Regions from separate parts of the Metabacillus flavus genome, predicted to be linked through region 2. Evidence: riboswitches for the same ligand, from Rfam matches in the RefSeq annotation. Region 2 holds a riboswitch; each other region holds the start of a gene.
What was found. A riboswitch is a leader RNA that binds a small molecule or an ion and turns the genes downstream of it on or off. The one in region 2 is predicted to bind cobalamin.
Positions count from the first base shown of each region.

Region 1: linked by a shared signal. The riboswitch ahead of metE (5-methyltetrahydropteroyltriglutamate--homocysteine S-methyltransferase) and the one ahead of J9317_RS05385 (ribonucleoside-diphosphate reductase subunit alpha) in region 2 are both predicted to bind cobalamin.
Region 3: linked by a shared signal. The riboswitch ahead of J9317_RS08020 (ABC transporter substrate-binding protein) and the one ahead of J9317_RS05385 (ribonucleoside-diphosphate reductase subunit alpha) in region 2 are both predicted to bind cobalamin.

Region 1 covers NZ_JAGVRK010000001.1:1,760,668-1,767,870, reverse strand. Annotated here, with positions in the region: gene J9317_RS09090 (hypothetical protein) at 1-76, shown strand, start outside; gene J9317_RS09085 (two-component system sensor histidine kinase NtrB) at 164-1,366, opposite strand; gene metE (5-methyltetrahydropteroyltriglutamate--homocysteine S-methyltransferase) at 1,491-3,737, opposite strand; cobalamin riboswitch at 3,909-4,093, opposite strand; gene pyrE (orotate phosphoribosyltransferase) at 4,155-4,796, opposite strand; gene pyrF (orotidine-5'-phosphate decarboxylase) at 4,793-5,512, opposite strand; gene J9317_RS09065 (dihydroorotate dehydrogenase) at 5,481-6,416, opposite strand; gene J9317_RS09060 (dihydroorotate dehydrogenase electron transfer subunit) at 6,410-7,189, opposite strand; gene carB (carbamoyl-phosphate synthase large subunit) at 7,186-7,203, opposite strand, start outside.
Region 2 covers NZ_JAGVRK010000001.1:1,014,321-1,021,523, reverse strand. Annotated here, with positions in the region: gene J9317_RS05395 (SGNH/GDSL hydrolase family protein) at 1-150, opposite strand, end outside; gene dat (D-amino-acid transaminase) at 444-1,301, opposite strand; cobalamin riboswitch at 1,499-1,678, shown strand; gene J9317_RS05385 (ribonucleoside-diphosphate reductase subunit alpha) at 1,799-4,060, shown strand; gene J9317_RS05380 (ribonucleotide-diphosphate reductase subunit beta) at 4,073-5,119, shown strand; gene J9317_RS05375 (sensor histidine kinase) at 5,882-7,132, shown strand.
Region 3 covers NZ_JAGVRK010000001.1:1,549,656-1,556,858, forward strand. Annotated here, with positions in the region: gene abc-f (ribosomal protection-like ABC-F family protein) at 1-991, shown strand, start outside; gene J9317_RS08010 (DUF1349 domain-containing protein) at 1,063-2,145, shown strand; gene J9317_RS20585 (protein YkpC) at 2,203-2,334, opposite strand; gene J9317_RS08015 (NUDIX hydrolase) at 2,680-3,297, shown strand; cobalamin riboswitch at 3,402-3,589, shown strand; gene J9317_RS08020 (ABC transporter substrate-binding protein) at 3,773-4,744, shown strand; gene J9317_RS08025 (FecCD family ABC transporter permease) at 4,707-5,735, shown strand; gene J9317_RS08030 (adenosylcobinamide amidohydrolase) at 5,752-7,203, shown strand, end outside.

The DNA.
Region 1 (7,203 bases), 750 kb from region 2:
AGAGGAGCTGAATGAAATAAGAATAACCGCAGCAGGGGGCTTTAGATTATTTGCTGCTGGCGGCTTATTGTATTGAACCATTTTGGAAAGGACCGTTCCTGAAAATCAAACGGTCCTATTGTTTCATCTTAGTTTTCTTCTATTCGGCCTTGCCGGTTTTGCATTATCTGTCTTCATTTGGTTCAGTTAATGCAATAGGGAATTCCATGTAAAAGGATGTCCCTTCCTTAGTGCTTACAACCCGAAGTTCACCATGATGATTTTCAATGATCTTTCTTGAAATAGAGAGACCCAGCCCTGTTCCATCATCCTTCGTGGTATAAAATGGATCGAATATATGAACGAGAACCTCAGGCTCAATCCCGCTCCCGTTATCCGAAAAAGAAATTTGCACCACATCCCCGTATATGGCGGCTCTCACTTCAACTTTTAATTTTTTATTCCTGCGCTTTGCCTGACGGGCGTTAGCAAACAAATTCATAAATACTTGCAGAAGCTCCTCCTTGTTTCCGGGGATCGCCGTTTCAGGCAGTATCTTTCTGCAATCAATCGTAAGATCGGTGTCATGAAGGAACGCTTCACTGTGGAGAAACTTTCCTAAATAATTCTTGAGAAAATCTGACACATAAAGATTCTCAAATGGCAGTGCCTCCGTTTTCGATAACCTCAAAAAATCCGTAATAATGCCGTTCGCACGATCTATCTCAGGAATAAGCAAAGCAGAAAACAGCCGGTTCATATCTGGACCGAGCTGGCCGCTGAGCAGCTGCAGATAACCCCGGACAGTTGTAAGGGGATTTCTAATTTCATGAGCGATCCCTGCTGCAATTCTCCCTGACATCGCCATTTTTTCAGCATCCTTTAAGTTATTCAGGAAATGAAATACTCCTGCTACTCTACTGATACTCCCATCGTGCCTTCGTATGATATATGTATTAACAATCCCATAATTGCGGTCCCACAATTCCCGATTGCGGATCGCCTGCCCGGTCTGAAGCGTTTCCAAAATGGCAATTTGCTGATCAGGAATTCTGAGCAGCTCCCTGATATGTTTTCCGATCATTGCTTCACGATCGACCTTTAGATCGGCAGCCGACTGCCTGTTGCACAGTGTAATTTTTCCATCAGCATCTGTAATGACTAGATGATGCGGTATCAAATCAGCCAGCGGAGCAAGCTTCTCTTCCAGCTTTTCCAGCAGCTCTCCTTCTAAAGATGTAATGGTAAACCAGCCTTTTTGTTCAGCAGCAGGCTGATGCTGATAAAATCTGCCTGATTCAGGATCCTTAAACTCAAAAGCGAAAGGAATCGAATCTATTAGCCTTTTATAATATAAAAGTTCTTTTTGATCCCCGAATTCTTTCATTTCTTCCTCCAGCTTACATGATTCATCATTTCCCATTATAAGGGAGGTTGACAGATCGTTCCAATGTTTTTCTCAATTTCGGCAAAAGGAAACCCCCTTCAATAATAAAAGGAGGCCTAACCTGTTAAACAGTTGGAATCGTATGTTTATCTCTTATATTGAACGCAGCTTCCGCCATATTGCTGAGGGACTGTATGGCTTCCTCTTCAGATCTGGTTTTCAGACCGCAGTCCGGATTAATCCAAAACCGGCCGGCCGGCAGAACTGTAAGGCACTGTTCAATCACCTTCTCCATTTCAGCGGCTGCAGGGATTCGAGGGCTGTGTATATCATACACACCAAGACCAATCATTTTATCATAGCTGAATTCTTTAAACGTGCTGATGTTCTCGCCGCCGCCCCTTGACGTTTCAATGGAAATGACGTCAGCATCCATATCGGATATTGCGTCCATCATTTCTGAAAACTCGCTGTAGCACATATGGGTGTGAATTTGCGTATCCGCCTGCACATCCCAATGAGTCGCTCTGAATGCATTGACTGCCCATTCTGTATAAGCCGCCTGTTTGCTTTTCTTAAGCGGAAGACCCTCTCTAAACGCCGGCTCATCTATTTGAATCATGCGGATGCCTGCTTTTTCAAGCTCAAGCACTTCTTTTCTTAGAGCAGCTGCAATAAAGCTTGCAAGAACTTCACTGCTTTGATCATCACGCGGGAAGGACCAGTTCAGAATCGTCACCGGGCCGGTCAGCATCCCTTTTACAGGCTTATCCGTCAGAGATTGGGAGTACGAAGCAAGCTCAGATGTGATGGATCCTCTCCAGCCGATGTCCCCGAAAATGATGGGTGGCTTTACCCCTCTGGAGCCGTAAGACTGGACCCATCCATGCTTTGTAAATGCGAATCCATCAAGGTTTTCACCGAAGTACTCAACCATATCATTCCGCTCGAATTCTCCATGTACGAGAACGTCCAGGCCTGCTTCCTCCTGAATCCCAATCCACCGCTTTGTTTCCCTTTTAACAAACGCATCATATTCCTGTTTTGAAAGAAGGCCGTCCCGGAATCTCTTCCTCTGCTTTCTCACCTCTTTCGTCTGCGGAAAACTCCCGATTGTTGTCAACGGAAGCAATGGGAGCTGAAATGCTTTTCTTTGAATTTCCTCTCTCTCTGAAAATGCCTGCTTCCTCTTAAAGGATTGAACCTTATCAGAGAGATTTTCAGATTTCCGATATTTTGTTAATTCCTGATAGGCCTGATCCCATTCAAGAATTCTATTTTTGGCTTCCAAATCGATGCTTCCTGCTAGGAGGACGCATTCCGCAAGTTTTTCTTTTGCGAAAGACAGACTGTTATAAACACCTGCTGGAAGGCTGACTTCACCTTCTTTTGTCTCTGGTACATGAATGAGGCTGCAGGAGGGCTGGATCCATAGCTCGCAAGGCTTGATTTTCTTTTGCAAAAACTCCACTAGTTTTAGTGATTCCGTACCTTTAGCCCGCCATATGTTTCGCCCGTCTATAATCCCCGCTGCCAAAAATTTATCTGCCGGGAACCCATGCTTTTTCATTAAGTCAATCGTATTTCCTCTTGTAAAATCAAAACCCCATCCGCTGACAGGCAAGGTCATTAACTGCTGGTAAGCGTCCGGAGATTCAAAATAAGTTTGTATGCAAATCTTAAGGCTGCTCACTTTTCCGTCCAAATATGAATACATGGACTGAATAATCGGGAAATCTTCGGATGTTTCTTCATAAACAAAGGCCGGTTCATCCACTTGAGCAATTTGCGCACCGTGTTCTTCCAGCTGCTGGAGAAGTTGAGCATATAGAGGCAGCAGCTTCTCTGCAGCCTTTTCAAGAGATTCATAGCCCTTGGAAAGCCTGATAAATGTATAAGGACCAATGATGACAGGTTTTCCATCTGCCCATTCTTTTGCTTCAAGATAATGGTCAAGTGGTTTATTGAAATTGAGCTTCGGCTCTGAGCCTTCCCACTCTGGTACGAGATAATGGTAATTCGTATCAAACCACTTCGTCATCGCGCACGCTGTTGCGCTCTTCGACCCCCTTGCCATGGAAAAATAGCAGTCAATGGAGGCAGGGTTTTCTGTTCGGTGCCTTTCAGGAATCAGGTTAAACATCCAGGCCATATCAAGCATTTGATCATACAAGGTAAAATCACCGACCGGTATAAGGTCAATGCCGGCATCTGTTTGCTTGCGGACATTCCCGATCCGAAGTTCCTTCATTTTCTCCAGGAAAAGTGATTCGCTTATCTCTTTTTTCCAATAAGACTCAAGCACCCTTTTCCATTCTCTATTCTGTCCTAAACGCGGATATCCTTGATTGCTGCTTTTCACCTTCTTCATTCGAGCCTCTCTCCTTTCGTAATAAAAAAAAAGACTGATCCTCATCTCCCTGGTTCGCCTACATTGGCATAAACAGGTCTGACTCGGTCCAGTCAAAAACGATCGATGAAAAACATCAAATAGAAAAGTATGTATCATGATCGTTTCCGCATCTCACCCCCCGAAGACAGAAAACTCCAAGGAATACAGGCAGGTCTCCTGGCTTATGCTTCAGTCTTTCCTGCGCCTTCCCGTCCATTATGACAGTGGCTTTTTAGCAGGATCGTCAGCACATACAGTTGCGGGGACAGCTCCGGATTATAACCGGATTCCCTATTAAACCGCTAAAAGCGGTACCTGGTATTCCTCTACAATATGAAATTGATAGTATCTTTTATAGCATAATAGGTTTCGCAATTGCAAGACAAATCTTTCTATTCAGACAGAGGTTTCCGCTCTCCATTCAATGGAGGAAGGATTCTTTCTCCATAGCTCAAGCTTTTTAAGATCCTTTTCTTTAATACGGTTTTCCTGCCTGGCGATCTGAATGAGAGTCGAATAGTCTGTCAGTGTCCGGTATGAAATCAGCTCTTCGCTGAAGTTCTGATCGGCTGCGTCAAACTCATAGGTGAAAATAGCAGCAACACCCAATACATCCGCTCCTGCTTCACGGAGCGCTTTGACGGTATGAATGGAGCTTCCGCCGGTTGAAATCAGGTCTTCAATGACTACTGCCCGGTCGTTCTCTCCAGCTCTTCCCTCAATCATGTTTCCTTTGCCGTGTCCTTTGGCACTTCCTCGCACATAGCACATCGGCAGTCCGAGAATATCACTGACAAGCGCTGCATGGGCAATCCCAGCCGTTGCCGTTCCAGCAATCAGCGTTGCATCCGGATAATTCATCTGGATCAGACGTGACAGACCTTTTGCAATCTCACTGCGTATTTCCGGAAAAGACAGAGTTAAACGATTATCGCAGTAAATAGGGGAAAGCATGCCGCTTGACCATGTAAACGGCTCGTTTGGCTTCAGTGTGACCGCCCCTATTTCAAGCAGTGACTTTGCAATTTTCTCTTTCATATCTTTACACCCTCCCAGTCCATTTGCATCTTTTTATATGCATTCAGCGGATGTTCTTTTTGAGTAATGCTTCTTCCGGCAACAAAATAGGTAGATTTTTCACTGCGCGCCATTTCTGGTGTTGCGACTCTTGACTGATCCAGAGCCGCATCGCCTGCCAGCCGGATCCCAGGCGTAACAGTCATAAAATCCGGGCCAAATGCCTTCTTGACCTGTTTGGATTCCCATACGCTGCATACAATACCATCCAGTCCGGATTGCTTAGCATTTGCTGCATAATGATGCACTGCCTCGTTCATTTCCTTCTCAATGAGGAGCTCCTCATTCAATACCTTTTGCGACGTACTGGTAAGCTGAGTAACCCCGATTAAATGCGGCCGCTTCTGTCCTGCAGGAGTCCCTGAGATCAAGCCTTCCATCGCCGCCTCCATCATTGCGCGTCCTCCTGCTGCGTGGACATTGATCATGTCCGGCTGAAGCGAGGCAAGTACCTTCATTGCTCTCTTTACGGTATTCGGAATATCATGAAGCTTTAAATCCAAAAAGACTTGATGACCTTCCTCCTTCAGCCATTCAATCACAGCTGGACCTTCCTTGTAAAAAAGCTCCATTCCGGTTTTCACATACAGCTTTTCACTGCCCATTCCCTTCAAAAAGCGGGCGGCTTCTCCTTTATTTTCAAAATCAAGCGCGATGATAATCGGGTTTCGGTGCATCCTCATGACTCCTTCCTATACACTCCCGAACATGGCTGAAACCATATTTGCTCAGCATTTCAGGAAGTTCATCAATGATTTCTGAACAGATAAACGGATTGACAAAGTTCGCCGTTCCAACAGCAACCGCACTTGCACCGGCATATAAAAACTCTAATACATCCTCTGCTGACTGGATGCCGCCCATTCCGATGATTGGGATGGATACAGCACGGCTGACCTCATGAATCATCCGGATTGCCACCGGCTTGATAGCAGGACCTGAAAGCCCCCCCGTTTTATTAGCTAAAACGGGTCTTCCGGTTTTCAGGTCAAGCCGCATTCCAAGAAGAGTGTTAATCATTGTTAACCCGTCTGCTCCAGCCTGTTCCACTGCGATCGCAATCTCAGAAATACTCGTAACATTCGGAGAAAGCTTGACATACACAGGCACGCTGGAAACACGTTTTACTGCCTCGGTCAAGTCAGCTGCCATTTTAGGATCCGTACCGAATGCTATGCCCCCTGTTTTTACATTCGGACAGGAAATATTCAATTCCAGTGCCGCTACATTTGGTGCCTGGCTGATTCTTTCCGCTACTTCCATATAATCCTCAATGCTTGATCCTGCTACATTGGCAATGATCGGTACATCAAAGGATTCAAGCCTTGGCAGCTCGGTTTGGATCACTCCCGATAGTCCAGGATTTTGAAGTCCGATCGCGTTCAGCATCCCGCCGGGCGTCTCCGCCACACGCGGTGTTTCGTTGCCGAATCTTGCTTCAGGTGTAGCTGCTTTTATCATAATGGCACCGAGCTTGTTCAAGTCATATAGATTGGAGAACTCCTTACCGAATCCGAAGCATCCGGAAGCAGGCATGACCGGATTTTTCAGCGTTAATCCCGGAAGTGTTATGTTCAGCATGAAAGCACCACCTCGCCCGCTCTGAATACCGGCCCGTCGCTGCATACTTTTTTGTAGCCGGCTGGATCATTTGGAATGTGGCACACACAGGCAAAGCAAGCTCCTATCCCGCAGCCCATTCTCTCTTCAAGGGAAAGGTATACTTCCCTTTCGGTATACCTGGTTTCAAGCGCCTTTAGCATTGGAGTCGGGCCGCAGGCGTATAAACTGTCAAACTCAATTTCATGATAGCTGATGGCATCTGTTACGAATCCTTTCACTCCCAAGCTGCCATCCGTTGTGGAAAAATAGGTATCTCCAAGTCTGGCAAACTCTTCTTTATAGAAGGACGCCTCTATGTTTTCAAAGCCCAATACATGGACAGGCACCGCTCCTATGGCTTTCAGCTGGCGCGAAAGTTCATAAAGGGGAGGAACGCCGATGCCGCCTCCTGTAAGCAAAACCTTTTTCCCTTTTAAAGAACTGTCAATAGGAAACCCGTTTCCGAGCGGACCGATTATGTCTGCCTTTTCTCCAGGTTTTTTGGAAGAAAGAAGTGCCGTGCCTTCCCCGCTTTTTCTGTAGATGATGGTAAATGTCCTGTCCTCCCGGCTGATTCTGGCAATGCTGATCGGTCTTCTAAGCAGCGGGACAAATGTTTCCGATACTTTTACATGGACAAACTGGCCGGGCTTCGTCATTTGCCGGGTCAATTCTCCCTGCAAGACAAGTTCGAAAATATCCTTTGCAATTTCTTTATGCGAGACAATCTGCATGTCTTCTTTTCCGATCATGAATGAACAGCCTC
Region 2 (7,203 bases):
AGCCGGTTTGTTATCAGATGGTTGGGTGCTCCTTTTTGCAGGAGGATCAGGCTGCTGAAAAAATTGGCTGTTCATCGTGTATCCTAAACCGCCTATCCACAATATGCTTGCGGCTAATGAAATTCCCGCTATCAGTTTTACACTTTTCATTTGGATGGTTTGCACCTTTCAGTGAGATTCTTTTATTGTACCTTAAATCATTGGAAAAGCTTACAGCAGCGGTTTCATCAATGTGTTTCAACGAGAAAATTCCTTAATACAAGGCTCTGTTAAACTTGGCTGTTGATTTCCGTTGCAGGCGATCGCTTTCCACTCCAATCAACAGGTGTTAAAAATCAACATTAGACTTTAACAGAGCCTAATACAAAAAAACAGGAATGCTCTTTTAACAGCACTCCCGTTATCTAAACGGCTAAACTGTTTGTGTACAGTTTATTAACCCTTTACAAAACGCCATTCTTCTTATGGTCCGGCAGCAGCTCCCGGAACGCTTTTGCAATCGACAATGTGACCGGTCCCGGCTTTCCTTTGCTGTAGGACTTGCCGTCAATTTTCACAATTGGCATCACTTCGATCGTTGTAGAGGAGATAAAGGCTTCCTCATACTGATCGAGCTCGGATGCCTGAATTTCTTTTTCAACTGCATTTACCCCGGCATTTCTGGATGCTTCCAATATTTTAAGACGTGTAATGCCGTTCAAAATGAAGTTATTGGCGGGATGAGTATAAACCGTTCCATCCTTAACTGCATAAAAATTTGTGGAGCTTCCTTCTGTGACAATACCGTCCCGTACAAAAATGGTTTCATATTTCCCTGCGTCCGCTGCTTCCTGTTTCGCCATCACATTCCACAGAAGATTCAGGCTTTTAATGTCGCAGCGTTTCCAGCGCATGTCCTCCGCTGTGATGACCTCAACGCCGGTTTTTTGAAGCTCTTCCGGACGTTTCGATGGAACCGGATAGGCCACCAGCTGAGCTGGAATATCTGATCCGGGGAAAAGGTGGTTCCTTGGGCTGACCCCTCTTGTCACCTGCATATAGATTCCGCCGTCCCATACCTTGTTCACCGAGACCAACTCTCTAACCCGGTTTTTCAGCTCCTCGATATCATAAGGCAGCGAAATTTTGATTTCTCCAGCACTTCTTTTTAATCTTTCTAAATGCTCATCCATTGTAAAAACTTCTCCATCATAGACCCGGATTACTTCATAGACGCCGTCTCCGAATTGATAGCCTCTGTCCTCAATATCTACTTTTGCCTGCTCTCGATCGATTAGTTCTGTATTCATCAGGATTTTCATAGAGCACCTCTGGAATTTTCAGATTTGTACTTATCATTACATACGGTTGGCCGAGTTATTGTCAAGCACATCCGCGTAAATAAAAAAGAATATTTTTGAGGGGAAATAGTTGAAATTCAAAATCTTGTACTTTAATATGTATCTATAACAAACACAATATATAGAAACTTAAATTAAAACATACCACTATATATAGTTTATATTCCACAGCAAACGGTGCTAAGAATAGCTTAAAAGGGAATCCGGTTAAAGACCGGAACTGTCCCCGCAACTGTAAGTGTGACGAACTGGGAAAGCCACTGTACGGCTTCGTACGGGAAGGACCCATAGTAGGAGGAAGCACAAGTCAGGAGACCTGCCGATGCTGGATATGTTTCGCTTTTCCCGGGGATTGGGAAGATGAAACGGTGGAAGTAAAAGATCTTCTTTTATTCTATCGTTTGATCCGCTCAATTGCCAAGAGCGGATTTTTTATTTTCCTTTGGAGGAGGATGGCGATGACCACCGTAATGACGAATGAAAAAGGCGTAAAAAGGCCATTTGATCAACAGAATTATATGCAATGGATACAGGAAGCGGGAAAAGATTTTCATCACCTTGATTTGCTTACCTTTACAGAGAGATTAATTGAAGCGGTCGCAGCGAGAGATACATATACAGAAAAACAAATGAAGAACCTCGCCATTTTAGAAGGCTTGGCGAACATATCGGAGCTCGAGCCGGATTGGACTTACCTTTGTGCCCGTCTGTATTTGGACGAGCTTTATTCAGAAGCAGCAAAAAGCCGCGGATATGATAAATCAGCGAAATACGGATCCTTCCTTGAACTGATTGATCGCCTTCACAGCATTGGCATTTACGGAGACCTGATTCCGCATTCGTATACTTCTAAAGAAATCAGCGAGCTCGGCGAGATAATCGATCCGGAACGCGATCTGCTCTTCACCTATATCGGACTCCGGACGCTTGCTGACCGCTACATAGCCCGCGACTTCAGCAAAAACGTCATGGAGCTTCCCCAGGAGCGCTTTATGATAATTGCGATGACCTTGATGGCAAAAGAGCCGGCGGAGCACAGAATTCATCTCGTTAAAGAAGCGTATTGGGCTCTGAGCAATCTTTATATGACGGTTGCGACTCCTACTCTATCAAATGCCGGGAAATCCGTCGGGCAGCTGTCCAGCTGCTTTATCGATACGATTGACGACAGTCTGCAAGGCATTTTTGACAGCAACACAGATATTGCGAATTTATCAAAAAGCGGCGGCGGCATCGGCGTCTATCTTGGAAAAATCCGCAGCAGAGGCAGTGATATCCGCGGGTTTAAAGGGGTTTCCTCCGGCGTGCTTCCTTGGATGAAGCAGCTTAATAATACAGCGGTCAGCGTCGATCAGCTCGGCCAAAGAAAAGGCGCCATCGCGGTTTACCTTGATGTATGGCATAAAGACATCTTTTCTTTCCTCGATTCCAAGCTGAATAATGGGGACGAGCGGCTCCGTACCCATGACTTGTTTACAGGCGTCTGTCTCCCTGATTTATTTATGGAACAGGTCGAGGAACGCGGTGACTGGTATTTATTCGACCCCCATGAGGTCATAAAAACACTCGGCTACAGCCTGGAGGATTATTTTGACGAGAAAAAAGGCAGCGGCAGCTTCCGTGAAAAGTATTGGGAGTGCGTCCGCCATCCTGATTTAGCGAAAGAAAAAGTCCCGGCAATTGATATCATGAAGCGGATCATGATCAGCCAGCTTGAGTCAGGGACACCATTTATGTTTTACCGGGACGAAGTGAACCGGATGAATACCAACGCTCATGCTGGAATGGTATACTGCACCAACCTCTGCACAGAAATCACTCAAAACCAAAGCGCGACGACGATGGATGAACAATATACGGAGGACGGAAAAATCATAACAGTTAAAACACCCGGTGATTTTGTTGTTTGCAACCTTTCCTCCATCAGTCTTGCTAAAGCAGTTAGAGAGGACGTGCTCGAACGTCTTATACCAATTCAGGTCAGGATGCTTGATAATGTCATAGATTTAAATGACATTCCGGTTCTGCAGGCGAAGCTGACAAATTCCAAATACCGCGCAATCGGACTTGGAACCTTTGGCTGGCATCATCTTCTAGCCCTTGAAGGCATTAAGTGGGAAAGTGATGAAGCGGTACAGTACGCCGATCAGCTTTACGAAAAAATCTCCTTTTTGACGATTCAGGCGAGCTCGGAGCTTGCGAAGGAAAAAGGTTCTTACCCGGCATTTGAAGGGTCCGGCTGGGAAACAGGCACTTATTTTGAGAACCGCGGCTACCGTTCTGAAGAATGGCAGGAGCTTCAGCAGCGAATCGCTGAAAACGGCATGCGGAACGGTTACTTGATGGCAGTCGCACCAAATGCCTCTACATCCATCATTGCCGGCAGCACAGCAAGCATTGATCCGATTTTTCAAAAGGTTTATTCGGAAGAAAAGAAAGACTACAAGATTCCGGTCACAGCCCCTGATTTGAGCCCGGAAACGACTTGGTATTATAAATCCGCCTATTTCACCGATCAGCATTGGAGCATTGAACAAAATGCGGCGAGACAGCGCCATATTGATCAATCAATCTCATTTAACTTTTACGTACTGAATACAATCAAAGCAAAAGAATTGCTCGATCTTCACATGAGCGCCTGGAACGCAGGACTGAAAACAACCTATTACGTCCGCTCCACTTCCAGCCTCATCGAAGACTGCGATTCCTGTGCGAGCTAGGAGGAAAAACAGATGACAGACATCGCACTATCACAGCGGACCATTATGGATCCCGAGGCGCCGAACCGTTCCACAGCGCTGATCAACGGCCGGAGTTCCAACATTTTAAACTGGGATGATGTTGCCTATCCATGGGCGTATTCCAAATATAAGAAAATGCTATCGAACTTCTGGACGCCATTTGAAATCAATATGTCTCAGGATGTTAAGCAATTTAAAGACCTCGATGAGCATGAAAAGGATGCCTTCCTTAAAATCATTGGGCTTCTCGCCCTGCTCGACAGCATTCAAACGGATTATGCAGGAAAAGTCGCTGACTACATTACCGACTCAAGCATTAACGCACTCATGATTATGCTTGCACAGCAGGAAGTCATTCACAATCATTCTTACTCTTATGTACTCTCTAGCATTGTGCCGAAAAGCAAGCAGGATCAAGTATTCGAGTATTGGCGGAGCGAGGCAATACTCAGGAAGCGAAACGATTTTGTTACAAACGGCTACAAGGATTTTGCAGAAAACGCGAATGTCGAAAACCTGCTCAAGTCGCTTGTTTATGACGTAATTCTCGAAGGCTTGTTCTTTTACTCGGGATTCGCCTTCTTTTACAACCTCGCCCGCAATCAAAAAATGGTGGCAACAAGTACGATGATTAATTATATCAACCGCGATGAGCAAATCCACGTCGATCTATTCGTGAAAATTTTCAGAGAGGTGCTTGTACAATATCCGGAATATGATACAACGGACCTGAAAGTGTTTGTGGAAAGCACTTTGGTTGAAGCAGCCGAGCTTGAAATTGAATGGGGCCGCCACATTATTGGAAACAAAATCGAAGGCATCGGTATGAAGGATGTAGAGGATTACATTAAATTCTATGCCAACGTCCGCTCCAATCAGCTCGGCTACGACCGTCCGTTTGAAGGCTACCGGACGAACCCGCTCAAGTGGATCAAAGCATACGAAGAAGTCGATCTCGGCAAATCCGATTTCTTTGAACAGAAATCAAGGCAGTATACGAAAGTAAATAATGTGGATAATGGATTTGATGATTTGTAAAATGTGCTAAAGGCGGGGTCAGTCCCGCTCTGCTTCACCGCAGAACGGGACTGAGACACCACCTCTCAAACCCTTGCGTATCAACGGTTCACAGAGCTGGTGCCGGAGCTTTATTTCGCTAATAGAGTGCGGGACTGGCACCGGGTCAGTCCCGCGATGCTTCACCGCAGAACGGGACAGAGACATCTCCTCTCAAACCCTTGCGCATCAACGGTTCACAGGGCTGGTGCCGGAGCTTTATTTCGCTAATAGAGTGCGGGACTGGCACCTCAAAAGGAGCTGATGCTGAAAGAATATCTTTCAGCATCAGCTCTTTATTTTATTCCGGTTCCCCTTTTTCCTCCCCGTCATTCTTCTTCTCATCCTTCAGCCATTTCTGCCATTCAGGCTGGGGATGATCCGGATTTTCGCTGAAGACCTCTGTGACATCCCTTTCCTCCTGTTGAGGAAGGATATCATGAATATCATTTCCATTGCCAAGGATGCTGCCAAATCCCTGATTATGCTTTTTACTTTAAAAGGGAAGTTATTGCCGAAGTTAACGGCAGACGCATTCTCTACAGCACCAATATGAATGTCTCTGATGAGTGTGAAGGGACTTGCAGGAAAAGAAAATGGAAAGTCAGATTTAATCGTCGACAAATTCTGATAACTTTAAAGTATAATAACTACTATAATTCGTTTTTTCTCTATAAGAAAACAGGCTGAATGTAATGTGTTTTAAGAATTAAGCTAAAGAACTGAATAGGAAAGGTAGCCAAGATGAGTATAATTAAGGATTTTTTGCTGCAGCTAACACTTATGGCCATTCCCATTTTTATTTATTTTACTTTTGTCACGGAGAAGGTAAAGAGTCATAAAAATAGAAAGGTCATCATGTCTGTTTTGTGGGGAATTTCAATATTTTTTTGCATGTCCTTCCCAGTGAGTTTTGGTCAAAATGCCCGTTTGGATTTAAGAATTATTCCTCTCCTATTCGGAATTTTATATGGCGGGTTTTGGCCAGGCATCTTTCTGTCTGCCCTTATCATCCTGTATCGGCTTTATCTTGGAATCAGTATGGGATTTTATACGACTGTTCTTACCTTATCAATCTCACTGCCTGTTCTGCTATATTTTCAAAAGTCCTTTGCACGTTCGAACAAAGATGGAAGAGTTAAAATGGCTGTCGGCCTTTCTTTTTTCTATGTTTTTACAGGTATTTCTATTTTTGGATGGTTTAAAGGATTTTCCATCGATTATCTTAAAGTACAGATGATTCATCTAATCTTTGTATTGGCCGTTACTTGGTTCTTTACGATGTTAAATGAAACAATTAAAGAAATCCACCAGCTGCGGTCAGACATGCAAAACTCAGAAAAATTCCGAGTGATAGGCGAGCTGGCAAGTGTGTTTGCTCATGAAATCAGAAATCCGATGCAAGTAACCAGAGGCTTTCTTCAGCTGCTGAACGATCCTGAATTACCAGAAAAAAAGAAGGAATACCTTCAAATTTCTATTGATGAATTAGATCGTGCAAATGAAATCATTAATGACTTTTTATCTTTCGGTAAACCAACCGTAAATAATAATGAAAGAATCAACGCAGGTTATCAGCTGCAGCGTGCAGTCAGCATCATCCAAAGTTACTCCCTGAACCATAATGTTGAATTTAAAACGGATATTCTTGAGAACTGCTGGATTTATGCCAATCCTCAAAAACTGAACCAGTCACTGATTAATATTTTTAAAAATGCGATAGAGTCTATGCCGGCTGGTGGAATCGTTTGGATTACATGCGGGTCAACTGAAGATGGGTACATTATAATCACCATTAAAGACGAGGGAATCGGGATGACAAAAAACCAGATGGAGCGGCTCGGGTCTCCGTTTTATTCTTTAAAGGAAAGTGGAACAGGCTTAGGTATGATGGTAAGTTTTCAAATAGTCCGGTCTTTTCAGGGCAAGATCCTAGTTAAAAGTGAAAAGGATAGGGGGACAGAATTTATTATTCTTATCCCCCGGGTAGCTTAAATGCAGAGGTTCTCAGCAAATCTAATGTCATTCATCAACATTTAAAAATACCTAACTTTCCTCCCTTATCG
Region 3 (7,203 bases), 540 kb from region 2:
TTCCACCAAGAGCAAGACGAATGAGAAGCTTCCTATGGGCTATAAAGAAACTCAAAGAGTGAAAGCAAAGAAAATGGACATCCAAATTCGTTCTAAAATGAAACGGCTGAATGCCGAAATGGAAAAAAATAAAGTGGAAAAGCCTAAAGAAGATACGAGCGTTTATTTTGACTTTAACGCCTCTCAAAAAAGGGGAAAACGGATTCTTGAAGCCACCAATGCGGCCAAAGCATTTGGCTCGAGAACGTTGTTTCACCAAAGTCACTTTTATATGAAACATGGAGAAAAAGCAGCACTGCTTGGACCGAATGGAAGCGGGAAAACGACTTTTTTAAACATTTTATTAGGAAAAGAGGAGCTCTCCGAAGGCGAAATATGGTTCAGCCATTCTCTTAAAATCGGCTATCTGAGCCAGGAGGTAGAGGACTTAAATGTAAATTTGACTCCAATCCAAGCGCTCGGTTTAACTGATCGGGATACAAAAAGCAGAGCGATGGACATTAGTGCCCATCTGGGATTATCAGAAATGATGGACCGCAAAATTGAAGAGCTTAGCCTTGGACAAAGAACAAGGGTGAAATTAATCGGGCTGCTTTTGCAGGAGCTCGATATGCTCATTTTAGACGAACCTACTAATCACCTGGATCTTCCATCAAGAGAGCAGCTGGAGGAAACCCTTAGTCTGTTTTCAGGGACATTGCTCATTGTCTCCCACGATTACTACTTTTTGGAGAAGCTGGCTGATAGTATGCTGGTCATAGAAGAAGATCAGGTAATTCGCAAATATGGAATGACTTTAAAAGAATGGGAGAAAAAAGATTCTGTAACCGAACCTAAGGATGATAAGGAAAAGCTTCTTATTCTTGAGACCGAACTTTCTGCCGTACTGGGGAAGTTAAGCCTGCTGCAGCCCGGAGATCCGGAGTATACAGAGCTCGATAATAGCTTTAAGCAGCTTATGAGCAGAAAAAAAGAACTAAACAATGGGTAAAGTAAGACATTGATTGAGCCTAATGGTACAATCGATTCAATAAGCATGTCCGAAAATAGTGGGGGCTGAATATGGAAACAATTGTCGAACGGGTGATGGGAATTTTGCCGAATCAAAAACCGGTGATCATAGGGGTCAGCGGAACGAACGGATCAGGATTTGAGACACAAGCCCGGGCACTTCAAGGGGAACTGGTTAAACAGGGGATTCTCGTCCATTTAGAGGAATTAATGGAGGAGCCAGTGGATATTGATCCTGAAAATCCGGCCAAAAGCTGGTACGAACAATCCATGCCGGATCATAAAGCAAATATGGCTATTGAGAACGCAAAGCTTCACCGGGAGCTGGATATCGTCATTGTAAGCGGTGCATTTTTGCTAAAAAATACACTTGATCATTTATATGATACGTCTATCTGGATTGACTGCACAAAGCAAACAGCGAGGGAACGGGAGTACGCAGACGGACAGGTGAACATCGAATGGAAATTCGGTGCCCAGCGAATTCACGAAATCATTGATGAGCCAAAACAAAAAGCCAATCTTATCATCCAGAATGATCCTCGGCTTGAACAGGGTCCCAGAGTTATTCAAGAGGGATTCCATGGAGGGAAATGGCTGAATGAGCCTTCTTCCTGGATGGAAAGGAGCGGATCGCTGACAGTGGAGACGGACCGCCTGACAGACTTTTGGCAAAGAACACATTACGGTTTCAGCAATGATAATGGACATTTTTATTATTTTCAAACCGATCTCGATTTCATGATGACGGTTACTGTAAAAGGAGAACCAATCCATCAATTTGATCAAGCGGGCTTAATGATTCGTGTGGATGAAGACAATTGGCTGAAAACGTCTCTTGAACATGAAGTGAATCAGCATCCAAAGCTTGGAGCAGTGGCAACAAATTTCGGATACAGCGACTGGTCCACTCAGGAAACGGATGAAGCTATTCAAGAACTCACCTACAGAGTAACCAGGACTGGGAATGATTATAAAATCGATGTGCTGCTTAAAGGAAATTGGCAGCAGCTTAGAGTAACAAGACTGCATCATGATGAAAAAAAAGTAATGTGCGGGATCTATTGCTGCAGTCCGATTGAAAAAGGCTTTCATGCAGAATTCAGCAGCTTCAGGCTTGTTGAGTTATTTTAAAGGAAAAGGGCAGTTCGGGAACAGCTTCCCGGCTGCTCTTTTTATTTGAGAACCGATCTACGGGCGGACGATTAAATTTTCTTCCCGCTGATCTCCGTCCGGCAAATTGGCAAACGATACACTCATTCCGCCCAGGATAATCCCTGCCAGCACCAGACTAATCACAATTCTTCTGCCCATATCTCTCATCTCTGCAACCCTCCGCTCATTAAATAAAAAATCCTTCCCCACTATAAAGCGGGGACAAGCTGTTTGGAAAGGGATAAATCTCTTCTTTTTGAAAAATGGGGAAATATACCTGTACCGAGCTGAAATTATGTCCCATAAGAAGGCGGTAAATCGATCTTCTAAAAATTACCTATCGAGAGAAATGGTTAGAGGGGAACGGTTTTTTGGTTCATATAACCGTCGTGGCCATTGGTAATGCATTCTTTTAAAGGTATTCCGCTAAGCCCTTCATCAAAAGCCGTGTCTATGCATGTCATCCTTTCATAGGATACAATGCAAATAGAGCATAGGGATAGGAGGAGAATCATGGAGCCTAAGTGGGTAACGTGGGCGAAGGAGATTCAGTCTCTGTCACAGGCAGGTCTTGCTTATTCAAAGGATCAATTTGATATTGAGCGGTTTGAGCGTCTGCGGGAGCTGAGTCAGGAAATAATGGCTGAATATACAGAAGTGCCGATGGAAAAGCTTCCAGAATTGTTCGCAAACGAAACAGGGTATCAGACGCCTAAAGTGGATGTTAGAGCGGTTGTTTTCAGAGACAACAAGATACTGCTCGTTCGGGAGATGATGGATGGACGCTGGTCGCTGCCTGGAGGATGGGCGGATATCGGGGTAAGTCCGTCGGAAAATGCAGTTAAGGAGGCATTTGAGGAGTCTGGGTTAGAAGTTAAGCCAGTAAGGCTGATTGCGGTGATGGACAAGAAGTGCCATCCTCATCCGCCTGGAGCCTATCATATCTATAAGCTTTTCTTTTTGTGTGAAGAAATAGGGGGCAAGCTCGCAACTGGTTTTGAGACACTGGATGCAGGTTTTTTCGGACTGGATGAACTTCCTGAGCTTTCTGTTGGCAGAATTACAGAAAGCCAGATTAGGATTTTGTTTGAATATGGCTGGGATGCAGGAAAACAGGTGTACTTTGATTAACGACTGTGAAAAGCAGCTGCCTGCTGCTTTTTCTCATTTACAAGCAAAAGAAAGCGACTGACATTAGGCTGAAGGTTGTGTATAATACTTCGTGTACGAAACATTCATATCGATAAGGTGTAGGTGCTGATTTCTTTTTCGTCAGCTTAAAAGGGAAGCCGGTTAAACTCCGGCGCGGTCCCGCCACTGTAAATGGGAGTGACCTGCTTAATCCACTGTGCGGCTTTGCATGGGAAGGAGCGGGGAGCGATGATCATGAGCCAGGAGACCTGCCTCACACCTCGTCACCGCATACCTACGAGGATAGGATGGTGTTACCGTTGACAGGAAAGTCTCTTATTGGCTTATGCAGTCTACATAACATGAACCGTCATCTCCTTTTGCCAGGGAGGTGTTTTTTGTTTTTCGGGAAATTCAGCCAGGCTTGAGCTGGTGATGGCAATGAAATTGAAGAATGATTACGGGGGATAAAAAAATGAATAAGTTCTTATCAGCTTTAACAGCCCTGCTTTTGACAGCGGGTGTCTTAGGGGGCTGTGCATCTGATTCTGCAGCGCCTGAGAAAACAAAGGGACAGCAGGCATCACAGGAAGAAAAGGCAGAGTTTCCAGTTAAAATAAAAGATGCTTCCAATTCAGAAGTGACAATTGAAGAGAAGCCAAAAGAAATTGTTTCTCTAATTCCAAGCAACACGGAAATCGTTTTTTCTATGGGTTTAGGAGATAAAGTTGTTGGCGTAACCGATAACGATAATTACCCGGAAGAAGCTCTTAAGAAAGAAAAAGTTGGAGGAATGGATATTAATGTTGAGAAAATTATTGGCCTCCAGCCTGATTTGGTGCTGGCGCATGAATCAGGGGCGCATAATTCCGCTGATGGACTGAAACAGCTGAAGGATGCAGGAATTGATGTAGTGGTGGTCAATGAGGCACAAAGTTTCGAAGAGGTCTATGAGTCTATGGAAATGATTGGGAAGGCAACTGGAGAAGTTGAGAAGTCTGAGAAAATGATTGATGGAATGAAAAAGGATCTTGCCAATATCGAAGAAAAAGCAGCGAGCATCCCGGATGATCGAAGAAAAAGTGTATTCGTAGAGGTTTCTCCTTCACCGGAGATTTATACAGCAGGCAAAGACACATTCCTTAATGACATATTAACCACGGTCGGAGCTAAAAATGCGGCGGCAGCACTAAGCGGATGGCCAAAAATGACGGAAGAAGCAATTGTTAAATTGAATCCAGATGCCATTGTGACGACCTATGGCTATTATAGTCCGGATCCCATTAAACAGGTGATGAGCCGGAAAGGCTGGGAGAGTGTTGCCGCTATTAAAAATAAAGCAGTTTTTGACGTGCATTCGGATAAAGTTACAAGACCGGGTCCGCGTTTAATTGAAGGAGTAGAGGAACTTGCACACTCAATCTATCCGGACGTTTTTACAAAATAACCGTACCTTTCAATATGCTTTGGCGATCCTTTTTTTAGCGGTCGCCTTTTTAGCTGCCGTTTCTATTGGAACGGCAGCTATTTCTCCAGCTGAAATTGTTTCTGTTCTATTAGGCGGAAATGCGGTTTCTGAGGCAAATGAAAATATATTAATGTCGATTCGTATTCCGCGTGTTCTCCTCGCAGGCCTTGTAGGCGCGGCACTTGCTTTATCCGGCGCCGCCTTCCAGGGGCTGCTGAGAAATCCGTTAGCAGACCCATATACACTAGGCGTTTCTTCAGGTGCATCTCTCGGAGCTGTTAGTGTGATTTATTTTGGATTCCAGGCGTTCGGCAGCTTTTCACTCCCTATCGTCAGCATTGCTTCCGGATTCCTGACAATGTTTGGGGTTCTGGGATTTGCTTATCTTGCTCAGAGAAGAACGTCGATGGAGACGATGATCTTAGCAGGAATTATTTTCAACTCCTTTTTAGGTTCTTTTATCTCCCTGATCATCGCTTTAAGCGGAGAGGAGCTCAGGCAGGTAATGAACTGGCTTCTTGGAAGTGTGTCTATGAGAGGCTGGCCTTACATTTATATGATTCTGCCGTTTACAGCCGCAGGTGCATTCCTGCTCTTTATGCACAGCAGAGAATTAAATGCATTTGCCTTCGGAGAGGAACGGGCACGCCATATTGGAGTAAATGTGAGACGCAAACAGCTTATTATCATCATTTCAGCTTCGATGCTGACTGGCTCTGCGGTTGCGGTATCCGGAACAATCGGTTTTGTCGGACTAGTTATTCCTCATATGACGAGGCTCCTGTGCGGAAGTGATCATCGCCATCTGCTTCCTTTATCGATGATATTCGGAGCTGGATTTCTGATTTTGGCTGATTTGCTGGCAAGGACGGTGATTTCACCGGTAGAGCTACCTATTGGCATCATTACCGCTATTATCGGAGCCCCTGTTTTTGCCGTTATTCTGGCAGCCAAGAAAAGAAGGACATAGGAAAGGAGGCTGGATTATGATTGCAGTTCAGGATCTTGCTGGCGGATATCATCAAGAAAACGTATTGAATAACCTCTCTTTCACTGTAAAGGAAGGGGAGTTCTTCGGTATTCTCGGACCTAATGGCAGCGGGAAAACGACATTGATGAAGATGCTCTCTGGCATTCTGCCGGTGACCAAAGGTTCAATCAAGATAAAAAATAAAAACGTGAAGGCATACTCCAGTAAAGAACTGGCGAAGGTGATGGCTGTTTTGCCCCAGCTTACCCAGACAGCATTTGACATGACGGTAAAGGAAGCGGTCAGTATCGGACGGTACCCGCATCAGGCAAGAATTCTTCCAAGATGGACGGTTGAGGATGAAGAACTCGTGGAGCTCGCGATGAAGGATACAGGAGTCGCCGGGTTTGCCGGGCGTTCAATCCAGAGCTTAAGCGGTGGAGAACAGCAGCGCGTCTTTTTGGCTCAGGCACTTGCACAGGATCCGGATATTTTGCTTTTGGATGAACCGACGAATCATTTAGATCTTGCTTTCCAGCAGAGTCTTCTTTCACGTCTGAAAAGCTGGACAAAGAAAAGGAACTTGACGATCATTTCTATTTTTCATGATTTGAATATGGCCAGCCTGTATTGCGACAGAGTGATGCTTTTGAGCGATGGAGTCATTTCGGACATCGGAACACCGTATGAAGCGCTGCAGGAGCCAACATTAAAAAAGGTGTACAGCGCAGATATTAAACGGCATTATCATCCTTCTCATCAAAGCCCGCAGGTTATTCTGGATTCCCCGGGAGGCCCGGAAAGGCCAGTCAAAATTACAGCGGATTGGCTGTCCATTCACCCTGAGTACATCGCTTTAAAATCACCGGTTCCATTAAAGACACTGTCTTCCGCTGTAGTTCATGCGGGTATAGGCTGGTATACGACCTTTTTAAACAGACATGTCGATGTAAACTACAGCACCGATGATGTAAAGGTGGATTTAATCCGTTTCATCCAGTCAAAAGGCTTTGATCCGAATGAAACGGCCGGGATGATGACGGCGGTTCAGCTAGAGGATGTCAGTGTGAAAATGACGGAGCTTGCTGACTTCTCCATCCTGACAGTTGTGACAGCGGGAACGGGAAATGCAGCAGATGCTTCACTCGGAAAGGATAGACTGAGTGCTTCACAAGGGACGATCAACACTTGGGTATTTGTTAATGGCATCTGCTCTGAGGAAGCATTTATTCAAGCGCTGATTACAGCAACTGAGTCGAAAACGAAGGCTTTGGCAGACCGGTTTATTCAAGATCCTGTAACGAAAACCCTGGCTACTGGAACTACAACGGACAGTGTTCTGATAGCCGCGACACAGCAGGGACAGGAATTGCCTTACGGCGGTCCTGCAACAGAGCTTGGAATGGCTATTGGAAAAAGCGTGTATCATTGCACCATTGATTCAATCGACCGATATTTGGAGAAAAAA